2 regions of the Methylobacillus methanolivorans genome follow, and region 2 is predicted to be linked to the other one. Evidence: predicted binding sites of a transcription regulator. Region 2 holds the regulator's gene; the other holds the start of a gene.
The links. Region 2 encodes FliA, which starts transcription of late flagellar genes. Its sites were predicted from a motif close to CTAAAGTTNNCNNAAANNNTGCCGATANNA; they were not measured.
Positions count from the first base shown of each region.

Region 1 (11,673 bases), 1.0 Mb from region 2:
GCCCGGCGTGCTTGCCGACGTGACCCGCATCCTCGGTGATCGTGAAATCTCCATCGATGCCATGATCCAGAAAGAGCCGCAAGAAGGCGAAGACCAGGCCGACATCATCATTCTCACCCACGTCACGGTCGAGAAAAACATCGATGATGCCATTGCCGCCATCGAGGCATTGCCTGCCATTTCCGGCAAGGTGACCCGTTTGCGCATGGAAGAACTAAGCCGATAATTTGAGGAAAGGATTGCAGGCAGGCGTAGCGCCTCCTGCATCAGTTGCAATGAAATACATTTCCACCCGCGGGCAATCGCCTGCACTGACATTCTCTGAAATCCTGCTCGGCGGCCTGGCGCCGGACGGCGGCCTGTATTTGCCCGAGCAATATCCGCAATTCAGCGCTGAAGACTTGAGCGCCATGCGCGGCATGAATTACCGCGACCTGGCATTCACCATTCTTTCTCGCCTGGTGGATGATATTCCTGCCGCAGACCTGCGCAGCATCGTCGACAAGACCTATCGCGCCGATGTCTATGCTTATGCGCGTCCCGGCCAGGATGCCGAGGACATCACGCCTATTCTCAAGCTGGAAGATGACCTGTACCTGCTTTCCCTGTCCAATGGCCCGACCCTGGCGTTCAAGGACATGGCCATGCAACTGCTGGGCAATTTGTTCGAATATGTGCTGGCGCAGAAGGGTGAGACCACCAATATCCTGGGGGCAACCTCCGGCGATACCGGTTCTGCCGCCGAATACGCCATGCGCGGTAAGCAGGGCGTCAAGGTATTCATGCTCTCTCCGCACCAGAAAATGAGCCGTTTCCAGACTGCGCAGATGTTCAGCCTGCAGGACGACAATATCTTCAACATCGCGGTTAAGGGCGTGTTCGACGACTGCCAAGACATCGTCAAGGCCGTTTCCAACGACCATGCCTTCAAGGCCAACAACAAGATAGGCGCAGTGAATTCCATCAACTGGGCACGCGTGGCGGCCCAGGTGGTGTATTACTTCAAGGGTTATTTTGCCGTGACCGCCGACAATGCTCAGAGGGTCAGCTTTGCTGTGCCGTCAGGGAATTTTGGCAATGTCTGTGCTGGGCATATTGCACGCATGATGGGTCTGCCTATCGCCAAGCTGGTGGTAGCGACCAATGAGAACGACGTACTGGATGAATTCTTCAAGACCGGTGTTTACCGTCCGCGCGGCTCTGCCAATACCTACCATACTTCCAGCCCGTCAATGGACATTTCCAAGGCCTCTAATTTCGAGCGTTTCGTGTTCGACTTGGTTGGGCGGGATGCCGCTAAAGTGCGCGAGCTATGGAGCAAGGTAGATGCAGGCGGCAGTTTCGACCTTAATGAAGGCGGCTGGTTTGCCAAGGCAGCTGATTATGGTTTTGTCTCAGGCAGTAGCAACCATGCGCATCGCATGCAGACTATCCGGGCGACCCAAGAGCGCTATCAGGTGACTATTGATACGCATACGGCGGATGGCCTCAAGGTGGCCTTGGAGCATCGCGAAGCAGGTATTCCCATGCTGGTGCTGGAAACCGCACTACCAGCCAAGTTCGAGGATGCCATTGTCGAAGCGCTTGGCCAAAAACCTGAGCGCCCGCAAAGCCTTGAAGGCCTGGAAGCTTTGCCTCAACGCTTTGAAGTGATGGATGCGGATGCTGCAGCCATCAAGCAATTTATTGTTGACCACATCTAGCCCCGGGGAGAATCCATGAAGGTCTATCACGACTTGATGCGCCACGTACTGGAGCACGGCCACAAGAAGGAAGACCGGACTGGCACCGGTACCTTGTCAGTGTTTGGCTACCAGATGCGTTTTGACTTGGCCGAGGGCTTTCCGCTGCTCACCACCAAGAAAGTGCACCTGAAGTCCATCATTCATGAGTTGTTGTGGTTTTTGCAAGGCAGCACTAACATTGCCTACCTCAAGGAAAATGGCGTGACCATCTGGGATGAGTGGGCCGATGAACAAGGCAATCTTGGCCCCGTCTATGGCTATCAATGGCGCAACTGGCCCAAGCCTGATGGCACGCATATTGACCAGATTAGTGAGGTGGTTAATGCCATCAAGCGTAATCCTGATTCACGTCGCCTGATCGTCTCCGCCTGGAATGTCGCGGATGTCGACAAGATGAAGCTACCACCTTGCCATGCTTTCTTCCAGTTCTACGTGGCAGATGGCAGGCTTTCCTGTCAGCTTTACCAGCGTAGTGCTGACATCTTCCTTGGTGTGCCCTTCAATATTGCCTCTTATGCCTTGCTCACCATGATGGTGGCGCAAGTATGCGGACTTAAGTTAGGTGATTTCGTACACACGCTGGGCGATGCGCATATCTATCTTAATCACCTTGACCAGGTGAAAGAGCAATTGTCACGCGAGCCTTATCCTTTGCCTGCCATGAAAATCAACCCTGATGTGCAGGATATTTTCGGGTTCCGTTTCGAGGATTTCACGCTGGAAAATTACCAGTCTCATCCTGCAATCAAGGCACCTGTTGCCGTGTAATTTTTAGTGTTGAAATCATGATGCTATCTTTCCTTCATGCTGTTTTCATGTAGGCGTTAATTGTTGCGCCCCGATAATCCAGTATCAATCTGCCCGCTTCACTATTCACTATCGTAGTTATTCATGCTTCCTCAACATCACCACTCTGTGCCGCCCAGATTAAGGATGGCGCACATTATTGCCGTTGGCCTTGCCCTGTTGGTGGCTACTGTGACCTTGATCAGCATGGAGTATGCATCGCTTCGTCATAACATGACGAATACCATGCAGGTTCAGATGCACATCATGGCAAGTAATCTTGCGCGATCATTGCTGCACGGTGAACGCGTGGAAGCCAATGAGGTATTAGCCAGTTTGGCGGATGCTCCCGAAATAGATGCCGCTGTGTTGTATGACATGCACAAAAACCAGTTTGCTGAGTATGCCAGACGTGGAAGCTTGCCTCACGCGCCTAAGGTACGGATCAAGACGCAAGCACAACACCAGACTGACTTGCACAAAAGCGAAATATGGCAACCCGTCATCTATGGTGACATGCAAGTGGGAATGCTGTACATGCGATCCAATATGAAAGGCTTGTATCGCCAATTACTTTGGTATATCGGCACTACTGTCACGGTCATGCTGGTGACCTTGTTCGCTGCCGCGTTGCTGTTGAGTCGATTGCAACGGGCGATGCTGAAGGCCGAGGAGCGAGCAGGTTTTCTGGCCAATTATGACACGGTGACTGATCTGCCAAATCGGCATGCTTTCAATGGACGTTTTCATTCACTGCTGGAAAATGCCCGCCAGCGCAATACGGTACTTGCTTTGCTGGTATTCGACCTGGATGATTTCAAGGTGATTAACGATACTTTGGGGCACGATGTGGGGGACAAGCTTTTGCATCTTGTAGCCCAGCGCCTGGTATCTGCTGCTGGAGGTAAAGACACGGTTTATCGCGTGGGTGGCGATGAGTTTGCCATGATCCTTGACCAGCCGGCAGATGTTGAGAATGTTGATGCTGTTGCCAACCGGTTTATCCGTACATTGGCGCAACCTATCATACTGAATGACCGGAATTTCTATATCGGTGTCAGTATTGGCGCCAGTCTCTACCCATATGATGGAGAAGATGCTGCCCATTTGCTACGCGATGCTGATGCTGCGATGTACTACGCCAAGAGCCGCGGCAAGAATAATTTCCAGATGTTCTCGGCAGAAATGCATCACAAAAGCTCAACACGCTTGATTCTCGAAACAGAAATGCGCGTTGCTTTGGAAGAGAGGCAATTCGAGCTTTACTATCAACCACAGTATAGCTTGCCAGATCAAACACTAGTGGGTGTAGAGGCTTTGATACGCTGGCATCATCCTCAGCGCGGCATGTTGCATCCTAGCAGCTTTATTCCTGTGGCCGAGGAAACTGGTCTAATTGTGCGTATTGGCGAATGGGCGCTGGAAGAAGCTTGCAAGCAGGCAATGGAGTGGAAGAGCCTGGGAGCTACTCTACGCATGAGTGTCAACCTTTCTGGTCGCCAGTTTCGTCAGGAGTCTCTGGTGAATACAGTCACCAAGATTATTGAGCAAACTGGCATGGACAGTAGTCTGCTTGAGTTGGAAATTACTGAAACGGTACTCATGGAAGATGCGGAGACGACGATTACTCGCTTGGCAGACTTAAAATCCATGGGCGTGCACCTGGCGATCGACGACTTTGGTACGGGTTATTCTTCCATGGCGTATCTTAAGCGCTTTCCAGTCAGCCGACTCAAGATTGATCGTAGCTTTATCCGCGATATTCCACGTGATGCCGATGATGTGGCGATTACCACTGCCACCATCCAGATGGCGCATAGCTTGAAGCTTGAGGTGGTTGCAGAAGGGGTGGAAACCAAGGCGCAGTTGCAGTTCCTGCTTGAGCAGGGTAGCGACATGGTGCAAGGCTATTTGTTCAGTCATCCAGTGGATGCACAACATATGACTGAAATGGTATTGACGGGAAAATGCAAGGTGTAAATTGTGTGTTTATCCTTATGTATTATGGGATTTTTTCCCGATTTTTGTTTGTTCAGCTATAATTGCCACCATTCATCACTATAATGGAGATCAATAATGACAAAAATCGTAGTTGGTATCAGTACATTGGCTTTAGTCTTATCCAGTGGTTTTGCATTGGCAGACCATCATTTCCCCAAGGGTAAGGTAAGCTTGGAAACTTGTTTGCAAGCTGCGCTTAAAGCTAAATCTGGCAATGTAGTTAAGGTTGAATACAAGCTGGAAGGTAAGACTCCCATGTACGAATTTGACATTGAGACGAGTGATGGCAATGCTTGGGATGTAGAATGTGATGCAAACACTGGTAAGGTAGTGGAAGTAGAGCAAGAAGTTGATTCTGCCGATCATCCATTATTCAAGGCCAAACAAAAGGTGAGCGAGGCAGATGCACGTAAGACAGCATTGGCCGCTTATCCCGGTGAAATTGTAGAAGTAGAATATGAAATCGAACCAGATGGCGCAGCATCCTATGAGTTTGATATCAAGACCAAAGATGGCAAGGAATTCAAGGTTGAAGTGGATGCTACCACTGGCAAAATCGTAGAAGCTAACCAAGAGTTCTACCAGATTGGCAAAGAATAATCAGTTTAGGTTTTGACTGGACGGACAGTCGACAACGCTCCTTCGGGGGCGTTTTTTTTGTCCATTGATTATGTTGTCCTATCCAAGGGTATACCTTTATTTATTGTCTATGTTGCCGTTAATAAAGTGTATTGATTGTTATGAATTGGAACCGTGTCTATGGATGTAACTGCTATTGCCAGCGTTGCCACTGATCTTGCAGCCACGCGCTTGCAGCAGGAGGTGAGTACGACTGTATTGAAAAAAACGATGGATATTAGTTCAGCCAATGCTCTGGCTTTGTTGCAAGCCTTACCATCTCCGCCGGCTGCCAGCTTGCCTGAACATTTGGGGCAAAATATTAATACGACAGCCTAGGAAGATAGCGTGATTGGTATCGCTAGGTAGATAAAATAAAGCCCCGTAAATACGGGGCTTTATTTTTGAATAAAAAAAACAGACCTTCTCGGGGAGGATAAAGGCCTGCTATGAGGAGCTTGGAGACTCAATGCATGCTATGCACTAACTAACCGTCCACTCTTGAGTCTGACATTGTCTCCTACAGAGTAGCGCGGTGTACTGTATTGTGTAATGGTGTGAAGCAGACCATTACCCATCTTGATCTTGATCAGATAAGTTGCCTCAGAAGTTTTTTCACTGACTTGATAATTCTTCATTTTGTTTTCAAAAGAGCGGATCGATACCACGATGCCACAATCTGAGCATGCGCCAAGACTCGCGCCATTCTCACGGGGGGAGCGGTCTTTTGCCTGATTAAGCGTATTGCTAATCACCATTGCTGCATTTGGGTCAGTAATCAACTCCTGTGCAAGGTCAGGACGATATGTGTGAGCGACTGGAATAAGCCCGGTGATGGCAGCGCTACCAACTAGGCTGAATATGGTCAAAGCCGTTGCAGCGACGAGGACCATTGGATGTGTTTTTTTAATATTGGATTGCATATCTTCGTACATCTCCGACTTGGTTTTACTTGGTGTTTGCAGCCGAAATATTTGATTAATATATAGCGAAGAGTGTGCCAACTTTAATTAATTATTTTAAATCAATGAGATATGGTTATTTTTAAGACATTGTTAATCATGCAATCTGTCTCAAAAGTGAGACAGATTGCATGATTTTTTATTAACGTATTGAATTTTAATGGAAAAATACGTCTCCGAAGAGAGACGTTAGTTTGTGGTGTTGTCGTGCTTGAACAACGCAGGCGTCAATTGATGACGTTGCAATAGCTTATAGAACTCTGTGCGATTACGTTGCGCCAGCCGGGCGGCTTGTGTGACGCCGCCATTAGTGGCCTTGAGTAATTTCACCAGATAGTCACGCTCAAAGTTTTTGCGTGCCACCTCAAATGGCACGATCCCGCCAATATCCTCTTGCAAGGCTTTTTGTACCAATGTGGCTGGAATCAGTGGCGTGGTACAGAGTACGACGGTCTGCTCAACGATATTCTGCAACTGACGCACATTGCCTGGCCATGGGGCGGCAATGAGCAGTTCAAGTGCCTCGGGAGCAAAGCCATTGAGTTTCTTGCGATATTTGGTGGTCAGCTCATTGAGGAAATTATTAGCCAACAGCGAGATATCTTCGCGACGTGCCGCCAAGGCAGGAATTTCAAGGCCGACCACATTGATGCGATAGTAGAGATCCTCCCGGAAACGACCGGATTTCATTTCTTCTGCAAGATTACGGTGGGTGGCAGAAATGACCCTTACATCAATGTGAATACTTGTACTTGACCCTACAGGGCGAATCGCACGCTCTTGTAATGCGCGCAGTAACTTGACCTGTAAGGGTAAGGGCATGTCGCCGATTTCATCCAGAAACAGGGTGCCGCCATCAGCCGTTTGAAAGAGGCCTTTATGATCACGCAATGCGCCTGTGAAAGCGCCTTTGCTATGACCAAATAATTCGGATTCCAGCAAAGCCTCGGGAATAGCGCCGCAGTTGATGGCAACAAAAGGTTTATCCCGGCGAGGGCTGGCTTGGTGAATGGCACGGGCAAGCAGTTCCTTACCAGTACCACTTTCACCTTGGATAAATACGCTGGCATCAGAAATTGCCATGAGTTTGGCTTGCCCAAGCAGGTTTTCCATCTGCGGGCTACGGGTGACGATGCTCTTACGCCACTCGTTGTCTCCATCTTCGGCATGGTTCTGTAATGCCCCTGTGCCAACACGTAATGCAGCCTCTACTTGCTGGAGCAATGATTTGCTGTCAAATGGCTTGGTTAGAAAGCCAAAAACACCGCGTTGGGTTGCGTCGACTGCTTCAGGAATGGAACCATGGGCGGTCACCATGATGACGGGAAGAGATGGGTCGGACTTATGGATGACATCGAACAGAGCCAAGCCATCCATGCCAGGCATGCGCAAATCCGTAATGACCAGGCTAGGGCGGCTGATGGCAATTTGCGACAGTGCCTCTTCTGCATTGGTTGCAGTCACGACCTGGTAACCAGCTGCCTTGAGCCGCATGCCCATCAGCTTGAGGATGTCTGGGTCATCATCAACAGTTAGTATTTTCTTTACTACTTCAGTCATTTACTCCCACTCCGGTTAGGATCTTTCAGCGATTTCTGCATCATGGTCCTTTCAATTTTTTTGAGATCATCCAGCTTTTGCTGCAAACCATTGGCTTTTTGCTGGTTTTCTTCTGCACGGCGCAGTTCTTCACGTAAGCGTTGGTTGAGCTTGGTTGTTTCCGCTGCATTGTCACGGAGGATGGACACGATAGCGCTTTCTTCCTTGCTCAGCTGTTTTTCACGCGCCAACTCATCAAGCAAAGGTTGTGCCTTGAGCGGGTCTCGTAACTTGCTGCCAGGGACCGAATAGATAATGGCTACCCGGGTTTTTTGTTGTAAGTCATTATTGTTATTGCTGGTTTTTTGCAAGGCTGCCGCTAATTCCTTTTTTTGCAGCTCTAACGATAATTCAGAAAAGTTGCTGATGAATTCCAGCAGGTTGGGCTCAGTGTGGTGTTCCTTATGGCTATTCACCTGTGAGACTGCAGTGGGCGATGAGGTTTTCTCAAGAGTGCCCGTTGATTGTGGCTGGTGGGCACATGCGTTTAGCAGGGTGCCTGCGATGGCAAGGGAAATTAAGTGTTTGGAATTCATGCAGTGACAGCTTTCAAGGGGAGGGAAACGCGGAAGTGTGCTCCGTGTTCCGAGGGCAATAAAATGATTTCGCCACCATGGGCATCTACGTATTCCTTGGCGATGGAAAGTCCCAGGCCGCTACCACTGACCAGGCTTTCATACACACTATCACCACGGTAGAAAGGATCGAATAACTTGGCTTTATCCGCTGACATGACACCAGGGCCGCCATCATGTACTTCGATGATGGCATGATCAGCTTGGTGCGTAATACTGATACGGATGTTGCTGGATGGCGAAGTATATTTGATGGCATTCGACACTAGGTTATCGAATACAGAATGGATTTTTTCGTGATCCCCCATAATCTCGGTGGGGAAAAAATCACGTTGGATGCCAATATTCTTGTTGCTGATGGTCAGTGAATAATCAGCCAAGATATCTTCTGCAAGCTTGGTCAGTGCGATGGGCTCTAGTTTTAACTGAGGTGCATGAAATTGCACGGCAGTATAGTTCAGTAGGTTTTCTATCATTTTTTGCAGGCGCAAACTGCTTTCACGCAGTATGCCGGCAATCTCGCGCTGTTGTGGTGTGAGAGTGCCCCCCACTTCGTCACCAAGCAACTCGCTACCTTCACGAATGGCCGTGAGTGGGGTTTTGAGCTCATGAGATACATTGCGCAGAAAGCGTTGTTTTTGCTGATCCAGCTCATTCAATTGTGCACGTAGCCAATCCAGGCGCTCGCCTAGGTTACGCAGGTCCCCTGGGCCGTCAATACTGATAGGCTCGGTATAGTCTCCCTCACCAAGCTTGCGAATAGCCGCATCCATACGCCTGATTGGCTGTGCTACCAGGAAGGTGATCATTAAGGCGACCAACAAGGCAACCGGAATGAGCGTGAGGGTTTGCCAGAGCATGATCTGCTGCGTGCGTTCGGCAGTCTCTGCGAGAATGGCGGATTCACGGTCAATCTGGCGATTGTTTTCGTCCAAGATATTCTGGGCCTTGGCGGTCAGGTCGGCAAAGCGATCCACGGTTTCTTCAATCAGAGGAGCAGGATTAGCCGGATGAACAACGCTCTGAAAGAGAGATAGTTCTTCACTGGAGAGCTGGATCAACGCATGTTTCTGCCTATTGGTCATCGGCAGTTGATCAAGGTCTTGCCATGCGTCTACAAATTTCTCGTGGGCTTTCTCGTAATTTTCCAGCAAGAGTGCATCTTCTAGGACGAAATATTGCCTGGCACTACGCTCCATAAAGGTGATCTGCTCCACGAGCGCGCGGCTGGCACGGGTAGCCTGCACGGCTTGGGTCACTGTATCGCGGCTTTGGGTTGCCAGACGGTCAAGGTAAAGGGCTGCATTACCAAAAGCAAACAACAGTGGCAGCATGGCTAGGGCAAAGCCAATGAGTAGTAGCTTGAGAAAGGATTTTGGGTAGGCAATCTGCAAAACTTGGGTTCCGTTTCTTTCGTTAGCGATGCTTGAATGATGAGGTAAACCATGGCATTCGGCCCTCATCTTAAACTATCTCATTTATGAGGGGCAGACGGTGCTTGTCCTACAAGGCTCCGAGAGATAACTCCAAGTATAATAGAGCCATGGCTAAACTCTCTCTTATCGTGGCCGTGGCACAGAATCGTGTCATTGGCTTCAACAATACCTTGCCCTGGCATTTGCCGGAGGATCTCAAACGCTTTCGTGCCCTGACAACAGGGCACCATATCATCATGGGGCGCAAGACTTATGAGTCCTTGAATCGCTTATTGCCAGACCGCACTACCGTCATCGTGACGCGTAATCAGGCCTATGAAGTGCCAGGCGCATTGATCGCCAACAGCCTGGAGCAGGCAATCGCCTTGGCAGCCAATGATAACGAAGCCTTCCTGATTGGTGGCGCGGAACTGTATCAAGTTGGCTTGAAGCTGGCCGATCGCCTGTATATCACTGAGATTGAGGCAGAGTTTACAGGTGATGCCTTTTTGCCCGAGTTCGATTTGCAGGATTGGCAAGAGGTATCACGAGAGGAGTCAATCAGTGCGAAAGGCTTGCCGTTTCGCTATGTAACCTACGAACGCAGGAAATAAATAGCCTGATCATCAAGCTCATCCTGAAGTTACCGGGGAGGCCGGCAACTTCAGTGAGTCACATTTAATTGGCGACGCAATCTACATAGTAGTGGGCCTTGCCATCGACCACTTCCTTCACCAAGCCGTGTACATCTGTCTCGAATCCTGGGAAGCGCTCGTTGAACTCACGGGCAAAACGCAGGTAGTTGATGATGACCTTGTTAAAGCGCTCGCCTGGAATCAGTAGTGGAATACCTGGTGGGTAAGGGGTCAACAAGACAGCGGTGATACGGCCTTCCAGTTCATCGATCAGTACGCGGTCGATCTTGCGGTGCGCCACCTTGGCAAAAGCATCGGTAGGCTTCATGGCCGGAATCATGTTGGACAAATACATTTCGGTGGTCAGTCTTGCCACGTCATTGGCTTTATATATTTCATGAATCTGGGTGCATAAATCCCGCAGGCCAATCCGTTCGTAGCGCGGATGCTTGGCGATAAACTCTGGCAAAACCTTCCATAGTGGCTGGTTTTTGTCGTAATCGTCCTTAAACTGCTGCAAGGCCGTCACCATGGTATTCCAGCGGCCTTTGGTGATGCCGATGGTAAACATGATGAAGAAGGAGTAGAGGCCGGTTTTCTCCACGATAACGCCATGTTCGGCCAAGTACTTGGTCACGATCGCGGCAGGGATGCCGATGTCGTCGGAGAATGCACCATCTACATCCAATCCTGGCGTGATGATGGTCGCCTTGATCGGGTCGAGCATATTGAAGCCTTCGGCCAGATTGCCAAACCCGTGCCAGCGTTCGCCAGCCTTCAGCATCCAGGATTCGCGCTCTTCAATCCCTTCTTCGGAAAGGTCATCTGGTCCCCAGACCTTGAACCACCAGTCTGCGCCCCATTCCTCATCTACCTTGCGCATGGCACGGCGGAAGTCCAGGGCTTCCATGATGGATTCTTCCACCAGGGCAGTACCACCGGGCGCTTCCATCATGGCAGCCGCAACATCACAGCTGGCGATAATGGAGTATTGCGGGCTGGTTGAAGTGTGCATCAGATAAGCCTCGTTGAAGAGGTCTCTATCCAGTTGAATATCCTGCGCGTCTTGCACCAATATCTGCGAAGCCTGGCTCAGGCCAGCGAGCAATTTGTGCGTGGATTGGGTAGAGAACACCATGGATTCCTTGCAACGCGGACGATCTGCGCCGATGGCATGGTAATCGCCATAGAAGTCGTGGAAGGTGGCATGTGGCAGCCAGGCCTCGTCGAAATGCAGGGTATCAATCTTGCCATCCAGCATTTCCTTAATTTCCTCGACGTTGTATAGCACGCCATCATAGGTAGATTGCGTGATGGTCAGCACACGTGGCTTGACC
Region 1 is NZ_BAAILT010000002.1:229,095-240,767, forward strand. It holds gene LG202_RS02390 (homoserine dehydrogenase) at 1-226, shown strand, start outside; gene thrC (threonine synthase) at 276-1,703, shown strand; gene LG202_RS02400 (thymidylate synthase) at 1,719-2,513, shown strand; gene LG202_RS02405 (putative bifunctional diguanylate cyclase/phosphodiesterase) at 2,679-4,511, shown strand; gene LG202_RS02410 (PepSY domain-containing protein) at 4,608-5,132, shown strand; gene LG202_RS02415 (YjfB family protein) at 5,292-5,489, shown strand; gene LG202_RS02420 (hypothetical protein) at 5,627-6,073, opposite strand; gene LG202_RS02425 (sigma 54-interacting transcriptional regulator) at 6,302-7,672, opposite strand; gene LG202_RS02430 (hypothetical protein) at 7,669-8,247, opposite strand; gene LG202_RS02435 (HAMP domain-containing sensor histidine kinase) at 8,244-9,680, opposite strand; gene LG202_RS02440 (dihydrofolate reductase) at 9,830-10,315, shown strand; gene LG202_RS02445 (arginine/lysine/ornithine decarboxylase) at 10,380-11,673, opposite strand, start outside.
Region 1: LG202_RS02415 (YjfB family protein) is a predicted target of FliA. The motif match lies at 5,227-5,256, and genes of this name have one in related genera.

Region 2 (11,673 bases):
ACGGTAAGTGCTCCAAAACAAAGCCAAGGTAAAACAAAATGCCAGCAAATATATCCATGCTGGCAATTGCCATTGCAACATGACTAGAATAGCCAGTGGAAAAAACAGATGTATCAGGCGCCACCATACAGCCATTGCAGCAATAACCGACAAAGCACTGGCAAATAAGCCCTGCATCACAAACAAGCCCCAGACCGGGAAAATCTCACCCTCCAACCACCACTGGAGTTTAGATGCCCCACAGACCATGCCCAAAGCTACTAGTTGAATAAAAAAAGCCAGGATAGCGGGGGGAAACCGCTTCCTGGCACCACTCAACTTCCGGCCTACCCCTTGCTTACGCAGCACGGGCAAAATCCTTAAAAAGCTTTAACTCCATACCTGCACTATGCAATCAATGCAGCAGCCAACTCCTTGGCCTTTTTGGTCTTGCCTGCACGAGAAGGAACATGGCAAAGATTGCATTGATATTGATCATGTAAATCGTAGGCATTGACCACAAACTCGCCCCCACAGCAACTACAGCGCTGCATTTTCAACATATTGCTATCAAGGAAACGTACGAGCGTCCAAGCACGCGTTAGCGACAACACCACCTCATCGTCAGGCTCACTGCCCACTTGCTGCAAATACAGCTTATAGGCCTTCATCACGGCCGAAATCCCCGTCACTGCTGCATGCTGAATCAGGAAGTGATAAATGTTCACAAAAATAGAAGAATGAATATTAGGCTGCCAAGTGAGAAACCAGTCAGTCGAGAATGGAAGCATACCCTTAGGCGGCGACATCCCCTTGATTTCCTTATATAACTTGATCAAACGCTCACGAGACAATGTTGTCTGAGACTCAAGCAGTTGCAGCCTTGCACCCAGATGAATCATTTGAATTGCCAATTGAATTTGCTCGGCTTCATTGATGACACTCTTGCTCATGATACTCCCCAATAGCTTAATAAACTGAACGCAACAGCCGACTTTATTTTTAAAACCGATCAGGCTATTTCTTCAACACCCTGGCCTGCCATCAAGATAGCTGCATGCGCTTGCGCCTGCATCCGGTCCTTGGTGTAGCTGGTCAACATACCAAGAATCGCAGCGTCATCGAAACGGAAGCGGGTCAGCATCATATTGAAGCTGCTGAGCTTGAGAAGTTGTGCATTACTTAGGCTTTCCAGCAGGTCTGCAATGTCCTGACTCAAGCCCAGACGAAAAATTGCAGTCGCTTTATCTGCACGAATCATTTGTTGCGCAAGCATCAGATAACTGAGGTTAGCATCTTTGATTTCCGCCATGATTTCTTGTTCGTTCATTTTCCAGCTCCCTTGCTTGAAAAGTCAGCGCCGCTAAATGCAGTGCAGGTGAGGCGTACTTTGAACTTTTTAAGATGAGGCAAAAACTGGTGTTCGTCGGTTTTTTTCGTAAGACGAGCGAGCATAGCCGATACAGTGTTTGTCTTACAAACACTGTATCGGCCTTGGGAGACAAGACTTTTAAAGGAGGTGAAACGTTAATTCTTAACTACAAACTAAATTCAGCGAACTACATCCTTTAAAAAATATTTTGGCAATCATATCCACTTAACGGCATGACTAAATCAATCTTTAGGGTAAAGTTATGAAAATTTTTGATAATTTCATAAGTTATTGATTAATAATAAATAAATTGATAAATTTTTTACTCTCTTATTTGGTTAACGGCGAGGTTTTTCCAAACTTTAGGTTTTTTTGAAAATTTTTTTAAACTTTTCTATCAGGAATAACTGGTTTTCCCCCTTCTATTCTTCGATTCCATTATTTTCTTCGTGACGAATAATGCAGCCATCAATGCAAGACAGCATGTCATTCACGCTGTCTTCATCAAGAAGGATAGAAAAGCATGGCGCAAGATAGTGATTTGGAAAAAACAGAACAGCCCACGCCGCGACGCATAGAAAAGGCGCGCGGGGATGGTGATGTTCCTCGCTCACGTGAGTTTTCCACTTGTGTTGTGCTGATGACTGGAGGTTTGGGCCTAATGATGATGAGCGGCCGCCTTAATCAAGCCATGCTGAGCAATATGAGTAGCAATCTGCGCGTCAGCCGTGAGGCTGCATTTGATTTCAGTTTGTTGCTCAGCAAAATTGCCAACGGCATCCTGGATTTGCTGATCGCTTTTGCCCCATTGGTCTTGTTGTTATTGATTGTGATTGTGGGAGCCCCAGTGCTGGTCGGCGGGTGGAACTTCAGTAATAAAGCCTTTATGCCAAAGTTTGGCAAACTCAATCCACTCAATGGCATCAAGAATCTATTTTCAAAAAACTCTCTGGTTGAGTTGGTCAAGGCCGTTTTAAAAGCAACTTTAGTAGGTACGGTTTCTTATATGGTGATGTCTCACGACTTTGACACCATCCTTTCTCTAGCAACACAACCACTGGAAACAGGGATTGCCCAGGTAGATGGCATTCTGATTAAAGGCTTCCTATTTATAGTGTCCGCACTGGTATTGATTGCCCTGATTGATGTGCCTTATCAACGCTGGAGCTATACCAACAAGCTCAAGATGACTAAGGAAGAGGTCAAGCAAGAAGCGAAGGAAAGCGATGGCAACCCGCAGATCAAGGGACGTATTCGTCAGCAACAACGTGAAATTGCACGCCGCCGCATGATGTCGGAGATTCCAAAAGCAGATGTCGTGATTACCAACCCGACTCACTATGCTGTAGCGATTAAATATGATGATCACTCCATGGGTGCCCCTCGCGTCATTGCAAAGGGTGCTGATGACATTGCCCTCAAGATCAGGGAAATTGCCAGCGAGCATAAAGTGCCTACGCTGGAATCCCCGAAACTGGCACGTGCACTATTCGCTCATACGGAATTAGGCGACGAAATCCCGCAAGCCCTGTATGCAGCGGTGGCAGAAATTCTCGCCTACATCTTCCAGCTTCGTCATTACAAGACCCATGGCGGCTATTACCCCGATATGCCTAACGCACTGGATGTTCCTGATGCCATGGATCCGCACCTGAAAGGAGCAAACTAAGTCATGAATGCCTTCAAACTCCCTTCATGGTTGAATGGCGGCGCCTCCATGGCAGCTCCACTGATTATCATCATGCTGCTCGCGATGATGATTCTGCCCTTGCCAGCCATCGCTCTGGATGCCTTGTTCAGCTTCAATATTGCACTTTCTATCCTGGTATTACTGGTCGGTTTGCAAACCTCAAAACCGCTGGATTTCATTGCATTTCCTACCATTTTGCTGGTTACCACCATGCTGCGTCTTTCGCTTAACGTCGCGTCGACCCGCGTGGTATTGACGGAAGGACACACAGGCCCAGATGCAGCAGGTAAAGTAATCGAGGCATTCGGCCATTTCCTGATCGGTGGTAATTACACCGTGGGTATCGTGGTATTTATTATCCTGACGATCATCAACTTTGTCGTCGTCACCAAGGGTGCTGGCCGTATTGCCGAAGTCGGCGCACGCTTTACTCTAGATGCGATGCCCGGTAAGCAAATGGCGATTGATGCTGATTTGAATGCCGGCCTGATTGGGGAAGAAGAAGCCCGCAAGCGTCGTAAAGAGATTGGTCAAGAAGCCGAGTTTTATGGTGCGATGGACGGTGCCAGCAAGTATGTACGCGGCGATGCCGTGGCAGGCATATTGGTTATTGTAATCAATATCCTTGGCGGACTGATCGTCGGCATGATCCAGCACGACCTGAGTTTTGCCGATGCGGTGAAAAACTACACTCTGCTCGCGATTGGTGATGGCTTGGTAGCACAGATCCCAGCCCTCATCATTTCAGTGGCAGCTGGTGTGGTGGTATCCCGTGTGGCCGATGACCGCGATATCGGCAATCAATTGACGGAACAGCTCTTCGCCAATCCACGCGCCATCTATATCACCGCAGCCATTATTGCGGGCTTGGGATTGATTCCAGGTATGCCACATTTCGCCTTCCTGCTATTGGCAGGCTTACTCGCTGGCGTTGCTTATATGGCCGAGAAAAAACAGCAGACCCAGGAAGCCGAGCCTGAAAAAGCGCCCGCTCCAGTCGCTGACTCTCCTGAAGCTAGCTGGGATGATGTGATGCCTGTTGACGTGATTGGCCTGGAAGTAGGCTATCGCTTGATTCCTCTGGTAGACGTTGCCCAAGGTGGTGACTTGCTTAAGCGCATTAAGGGGTTACGCAAGAAATTTGCTCAGGAAGTTGGCTTCCTGCCACCCCCCATCCACATTCGCGACAACCTGGAACTGCGCCCTGCAGGCTATCGCATCACCTTGAAAGGTGTCGAGATCGGTAGCGGCGAATCTTTCCCAGGACAATATCTGGCGATTGATCCAGGCAATGTGACTGGCCCCTTGAGCGGCACAGCAACCACTGACCCTGCTTTTGGTTTGCCCGCTGTCTGGATTGAAGCTGGAATGCGTGATCAGGCGCAAGCCATGGGGTATACCGTGGTTGATACCAGCACCGTAATCGCTACACACCTCAATCACATGATTACATCCCATGCCGCGGAACTGTTAGGTCGCCAAGAAGTACAACAGTTGCTGGACCACGTGGGCAAGGAGTCTCCCAAACTGGTGGAAGACCTGGTGCCCAAAGCGCTCAGCCTATCCAGCGTACAGAAAGTGTTGCAGAACCTGCTGGTCGAAGGCGTGCATATCCGCGACATGCGCACCATTATCGAAACCCTGTCCGAGCATGGCCCACGCATCCAGGATACCGATGAGCTCACATCTTTAGTCCGCATTCAGCTAGGCCGTGCGATTGTGCAGCAGCTATTCCCTAGTGGTAATGAAGTACCCGTGATGACGCTGGATCACAACCTGGAGCGCTTGCTGATGCAGGCATTACAAGCCAGCGCTAATGGTGGTGCGGCCATTGAGCCTGGCTTGGCAGAAACCCTCTCCACCCAAACTGCCAATGCCGCCAAGCAACAAGAACAAATGGGCCTGGCCCCCGTGCTGCTAGTACCCGGCTCATTACGCACTGCATTATCCAAATTCCTGCGCCGTGCCACCCCGCGCTTGCGCGTGCTCTCGCATGAAGAACTTCCTGACACCAAAACCATACGCGTTACCAGCCTGATTGGAGGCCAAGCATGAACATCAAACGTTACTTCGGAAAAAACTCCCGCGAAGCCTTAAGCATGGTTAAGCAAGAACTGGGAGCCAATGCCGTCATTCTCTCCAACCGTGCCGTTGAAGGTGGTAACGAAATTCTCGCTTTCCGTGAGGAAGATATGGCCACATTGGTAGCGCGCGATAAACCAAAGCCGATAGCCGCAAAACCACAGCCCCAGACACCGGTTGGCGAAGAAACCCTGGTGTCTATGCTGAGCCGCAATCAGCGCATACTGAAAACCGCAGAGCCGCTGAATCATCAGGCATTGCAACAACAGCGTGCCCAGGCGGCCAGCAAACAAACCACACCACAAGCTCAACCGAAGGCTGTGGCTGCACAAGTCGCCAAGCCCGTGGTCAAGAACACTGCCAAACCGGTACGTGAGCAAATTGAGCAAGACAAGCTGAGCCAGCGTGAAATGGCGCAAATGATGCAAGAATTGCGTTCCATGCGTGGTGCCATCGAATCGCAGCTGACTGAGATCACTTGGGCCAATATCCAGCAGCGCGACCCTATTAAATCCAATGTGCTGAGCAAAATGATCTCCGCAGGGTTCAGTGCCGGCCTTTCTCGCCAAATTGCCGAGAAAGTACCTGCAGGCCACAGCGAAGCAGAAGCAAGCAAGTGGCTGCACAATGTGATTAGCAGCAACATTCACACCATCACCGACGAACAGCAAATCCTCGACCAGGGTGGTATTTATGCGCTGGTTGGCCCGACTGGCGTCGGCAAGACCACGACAACTGCCAAGCTGGCAGCACGCTTCGTGATGAAACATGGCGCTGGCAAGCTGGCGCTCATTACCACCGACTCCTATCGTATCGGTGGACACGAGCAATTGCGTATTTACGGCAAGATCCTCGGCGTGATGGTACATGCCGTCAAGGACGAAGCTGATCTGCGCATCGCCCTCAATGAACTCAAGGGCAAGCATACTATCCTGATCGACACCGTTGGCGTGAGTCAGCGTGATCGCATGGTGGCGGAACAAATTGCCATGCTCTCCAAGACAGGCTTGCCGATCAAGAAAATCCTGTGCATGAATGCCACCAGCTCTGGCGAAACCCTGGCTGATGTCATGGATGTCTACAAACGCTGCGGCCTCGATGGTTGCATCCTCACCAAGCTTGACGAGGCAGCGTCCATCGGCAGTGCACTCGACATCATCATGCGTGAGCGCCTCAGGCTTTATTACGTAGCCAACGGTCAGCGCGTCCCTGAAGACATCCATATTGCTAACAACACTTTCCTTGCACACCATGCCTTTAAGATGGCGCGCAAGAAGGCAGAACAATTTCAGTTTCGTGATGCAGAGATGCCATTCCTGATGGCGAATGTCGCCAGTAGCAATGTGACAGGAGACCGAGCATGATCCATGCACATAAAGATCAGGCATCAGGCCTGCGTCGCATGATGGCAGGCCCAAACCCCAGAGTCATCTCCCTGCTTTCAGCCGCCAGCAAAGCAGAACATGCCAGATTGATGACTAACCTCGCAGCGTCATTACATCGACAGGGCAACAAGGTATTGATTGTGGAAGCAACCAGCGCCTCCATGAATGAAGTCAGCCATTATGGCATTAATGGCGACCAAGGCACCCTACTCGAAGCTATCATGCGGCCAGAACTGCACCAACCATTAATAAACAATGACAGTGAGGGTTATTCTGTTGCAAAATTGCTGCCAGGAAATTCCGCCAGCCGTTTTCTGCAAAATGGCAATCTCAAACAACAAATCGAGCGGGTGTTCTCGGCCATGGCAAGCCAACACGACATCATCTTAGTTGATGCTGCGCTCACTATTCATGACACCATGCCACTAGATGTACTGCATCGTGGGGAGATACTGATACACATGACGCGAGATGTTGGCTCCATTACCCAAGCCTACACCCTGATCAAGCAATTGTGCCAACAGGTTGGTCGGCGCTCGTTTGACATCGTGGTCTCACACACAAGCGAATCCCAGGCACGTATTATCTTCAACAATATTGCAGAAGTTGCACGCCGCCACCTGCATATCGAACTCCATTTTGCTGGCCTGATTCCATCCGATGAGCATCTGGGTATCGCGGCAAAGCTGGGCCGCAGCGTCATTGAAGCATTCCCCATGACCAAGGCTTCGGCCGCATTTAAGGCATTAGCGGGCAAAATAGACCATAATCATGGTTTATTGGAAACGTCGCTCGGCTAAGAGGAATCTCAAGTGATGTACACCTTGCATGGAAAAACCAGCCCCAAGGAAGATCTTCTGAAGCAGCATGCAAGCCTGGTCAAGAAAATTGCTTATCAGCTCAAGGCCAAGTTGCCCGCCAGCGTGGATATTGATGACCTGATACAGGCAGGGATGATGGGGCTACTGGATGCCACCAACCGCTATGAAGACAACCATGGTGCACAATTCGAGACGTATGCCGCGCAGCGTATCCGCGGCTCCATGATAGATGAGCTGCGCCGTGCGGATTGGCTACCACGTAGTGTGCGCAAAAACATGCGCGATGTAGAATCAGCCGTGCACCAGTTGGAGCAGAAACTTGGCCGCCCCCCTACCGAGGGAGAAATTGCGCGCGAACTCAATCTTTCCATGGATGACTTCCATGAGATGCTGGATGACTGTAGTGGCCACCAGCTCATCTATTACGAGGATTTCAGCGAACAAGACAGTGGTGACCATTTTCTCGACCGCTATCAATCCGATGACTCTGGAGATCCGTTGAGGGCATTGCTTTCCACCGACTTCCGCGAAGCGCTGATTGATGCTATCGACTCACTGCCGGAACGTGAAAAAATCCTCATGGGTCTCTATTACGAACAAGAAATGAACCTCAAGGAAATCGGTGCCATCATGAGCGTTTCTGAATCCCGGGTTTGCCAATTACACACCCAAGCCGTTGCACGCCTGCGCGCCAACCTGAAAGAGAAGTTGTGGACTGGAGCAGCCTAGGCGGTATCTTACTCGCCCTTGCTGGCATCCTGCTGGGGCAAGCCCTTGAAGGTGGCAAGTTCAGCTCGCTCATCCAGCCAGCTGCATTCATGATTGTGCTGTTCGGCACGATTGGTGCTGTTCTCCTGCAAACACGCCCAGCTTTCTTCATTCAGGGTTTACGCTTGCTCACCTGGGTCATCCGCCCTCCAGAAGACGATAGAGTAAAACTGGCACGCCGCATCAGCACCTGGAGCCAGATTGCGCGCAAAGATGGCATTCTGCTGCTGGAAAACCATATGCACTCCGAACCAGACCTTTTTGTGAAAACCGCACTGCGCTTGGTGATTGATGGCACACCACCTGAGAAGATCCGCGACATTTGCAATGTGGATATCAACCGCTATGAAGTCGCGCAACGCAATGCCGTCAAAATATGGGAAGCAGCTGGCGGCTATGCTCCTACGATTGGCATCCTAGGGGCAGTGCTTGGCCTGATCCATGTCATGGAAAATTTATCTGACCCAAGCAAGTTGGGTAGCGGTATCGCCATTGCTTTTGTCGCCACGATTTACGGCGTAGGCTTTGCCAACCTGTTTTTCCTGCCGGTTGCAAATAAGCTCAAGGCACTTGTGCAACTGGAAACCACACGCCGCGAGATGGTGATTGAAGGAATGGTTGGCATTGCCAACGGTGAGAACCACAAAATTGTCGAAGAACGCTTGAATGCATACTTGCGTTAAACTCAGGGTAACATGGGAAGAAGAAGAAAATTTGAAGAAGAGCCAGATAACCATGACCGATGGCTCGTGTCCTATGCGGATTTCATTACCCTTCTATTTGCCTTCTTCGTGGTGATGTATGGTATTTCATCGGTAAATGACCAGAAATATAAAGAACTCACATCCGCCCTCGGTAGTGCATTCAGCGGTACAGCCGAGCTTAAGTCACCAAGCAACCCCTCTGATATGCAACCGGTAGAAAGTCAAAACCTGCAATCCTCTCCCAGCCACTCACTGATCAATGGCTTGCCTCTCACTCGCCTAGAGCAAGAAAAGTACCGCCAAGAGCAGGAAAATATCAGCGCCATCATTACCAGCCTGAATCAAACTTTGGGCTCACTCACCAGCAGCGGCAAAATCAATATCAGCAAAACCAATCGTGGCGTCAGAATTGATATTGCCGATGGCGTGCTGTTTCAGGCAGGCTCTTCCAGCATCAAGACCGAGGCAAACGCTCCCATTAATGACATTACCCAAGTACTCGCCAATCAGGAATATGCTATCCAGGTAGAAGGTCACACTGACAACCTACCCATCAGCAATGTGCAATTTGCTTCAAACTGGGAGCTTTCCGCTATGCGTGCCACCAGTGTTGTGCGCCGGATGATAGATAACGGCATTGCTGCAGATAGACTCAGCGCAACAGGTTATAGCGATACGCAACCTATTGCCGACAATGAAACCGCTGAAGGCCGCGCAAAAAATCGTCGCGTTTCTATTATGGTGCTATATAGCAAACCGGAAAAACTTCAAAAAACAGAAATTCAGGAATAAAAAAAGCCGGGATAATCCCGGCTTTTTTTATTCCAATTTTTTCACGCTTGAGCGTTATAAAGGCCAGACCCTGAACTGGCTTGACCATTAGGGCCATAAAACTGACCGGAAGCAGGAGGTCGCCCCAAAGTATCCAGCATCTGCTGATTACGGCTGAACTGCTTGTTGATCAAGATACCATTCACACGATTGAGTTCTTTAGCCTGGTCAACAAGGCCCTGGAAATGAGCCCAGGACTCTTGAACCTCAGCTATTTGTACTGCAATCCAAGCTGCAAGACCACGCTCCTCGGCACCAAATCCTAAAGCAGCAACCGCCTGGTACCGTGCCTGGGTATGAGCATTAATATCCTGCAATATCCGGGCTTTTTCATCCAGCAAGCCTTCCATGGCATCCACATCCACCTTGACCAAGCTTGCTTGCTCACGCCTTAAAAGCGTCAATAAGCTATCAGTCAATGCGATTTCACGCTCAAAGCTGGCTGTGGTCATGTCAGGATCACCTTTCTCCCTGCACAGCCTTAACGCTGGACTGTCAGCAGGTCTTTCACTGTGTTGATAAGGCCATCTGCGACCTTTTCAGAGTCAACCCTGAATTGGCCACTGGAAATGGCAGATTTGATCGCGTTCACTTTGTCCGCATCATATACTTGCTCATTCGCTCCGGCGGCTTCGATAGATTGCAATTGCGAAGCCAACGGAGACAAGGTAACACTCTCACCGGCTACGGTAGCCTTGGTCTCGCTTGCACGAGGTGCAGGCCTGTTTTCCGTCTTGTCATTGGTCAGCGCAACCGCTTTCTGAAGTGCGTCATCAATTTTCATGGCAATTCCTTAAGCTAGTTTCATCTACGGCAAAACTACATACCGATATATTGCTCTTATCGGCGGTATTTTTGTTAACTTTAGTAAAAAAGTTTAAAGCGTTCTTGCAGCATCATACCATCTGTACCAAGAACGTCCGATTGATCACCGCGCTTAGAAAATCACCTCGATCAAGCCGCCCTGTCGTGCCAAGCCACTGACGACCTGGCCATTGCCTACCTTTACCTTGACGCGCTGCCCTTCCCCGGCATTACTCAGGGCCGTGCCTTCAGCCGAGACCTTGAATCCATCGCCTATGGTATTGAGTACCACTTTTTGTCCTTGTTGCACCACTGGCAACACCCGTAACATCTCTTGACGCAATACTGTTCCCGCACTTAACGGAACATAAACAGCACGGCCCACTGCCTGGCTAATATCTGTAAACACCCCTGGCGGCAACTTGGCAAGATCACCCTGCCCCTTGATGAGGTCTTGCTCGGTAATAATGTGTCCTTGGGTCAATGGACCAGCAGCAATCAAGTATTCCGCCATCACTTGCACATTTGCCTGCACATACACTGTCCACACCTGTGGTGCATTGCAACGCACTCCAACACTGGTGCGCCCCCAGATACGACTACCTGTAGGTAGCGACATCTGGAGATTGTCACAACCGGCCAGTTTGAGGCGTGAATCAATCGCCATGGCAGATACTGATACCTTGCCAGGCAAGCTTGCACTCTGGCTCAATAGGAACTGCTCAACCTGTTGTCGCAATTGCGTCAAATCCTGGTGACCACCATTTGCAGAGGTAGGCAATACCCACAAGCAGGCAATCAGCAAGGCAATCATACGCCCTGTGATATATACTCTTTTCATTGCATCCCTCCTTCTTGGTTCCAGGCTTGGCACTATCTACCCCTTGAGGGGATAGCCTTTGCCACTTCATCTGAAGGTGCATTCTACTCAGGCATGCAAACACGCAAGCAGGAAATAACAAGGGAAAATCCCTTTTATTCGTACAATGAAATTTGCATCATCAGTCCTAGACTCGCAATCATCTAAAATAACGACAGTCTCCAGCATTTCTTGACTGCCGTTAGCAAGGGAGGTTGTACGATGAACAAGTTGGATGCTGCACTCAATTTTCATGAAACCGCATTGCGCGTGCGTGGGCAACGCCAGGAGCTGCTGGCTGCCAACATTGCCAATGCAGACACGCCTGGCTATAAGGCACGCGACATCAATTTTGCTGATACCTTCAAGCAGGCGCTC
Region 2 is NZ_BAAILT010000002.1:1,243,285-1,254,957, forward strand. It holds gene LG202_RS07155 (class I SAM-dependent methyltransferase) at 1-348, opposite strand, end outside; gene flhC (flagellar transcriptional regulator FlhC) at 387-935, opposite strand; gene flhD (flagellar transcriptional regulator FlhD) at 992-1,309, opposite strand; gene flhB (flagellar biosynthesis protein FlhB) at 1,875-3,020, shown strand; gene flhA (flagellar biosynthesis protein FlhA) at 3,024-5,096, shown strand; gene flhF (flagellar biosynthesis protein FlhF) at 5,093-6,487, shown strand; gene LG202_RS07185 (MinD/ParA family ATP-binding protein) at 6,484-7,308, shown strand; gene LG202_RS07190 (RNA polymerase sigma factor FliA) at 7,324-8,058, shown strand; gene LG202_RS07195 (flagellar motor protein) at 8,040-8,780, shown strand; gene motD (flagellar motor protein MotD) at 8,793-9,593, shown strand; gene LG202_RS07205 (flagella synthesis protein FlgN) at 9,635-10,084, opposite strand; gene flgM (flagellar biosynthesis anti-sigma factor FlgM) at 10,114-10,416, opposite strand; gene flgA (flagellar basal body P-ring formation chaperone FlgA) at 10,570-11,277, opposite strand; gene flgB (flagellar basal body rod protein FlgB) at 11,518-11,673, shown strand, end outside.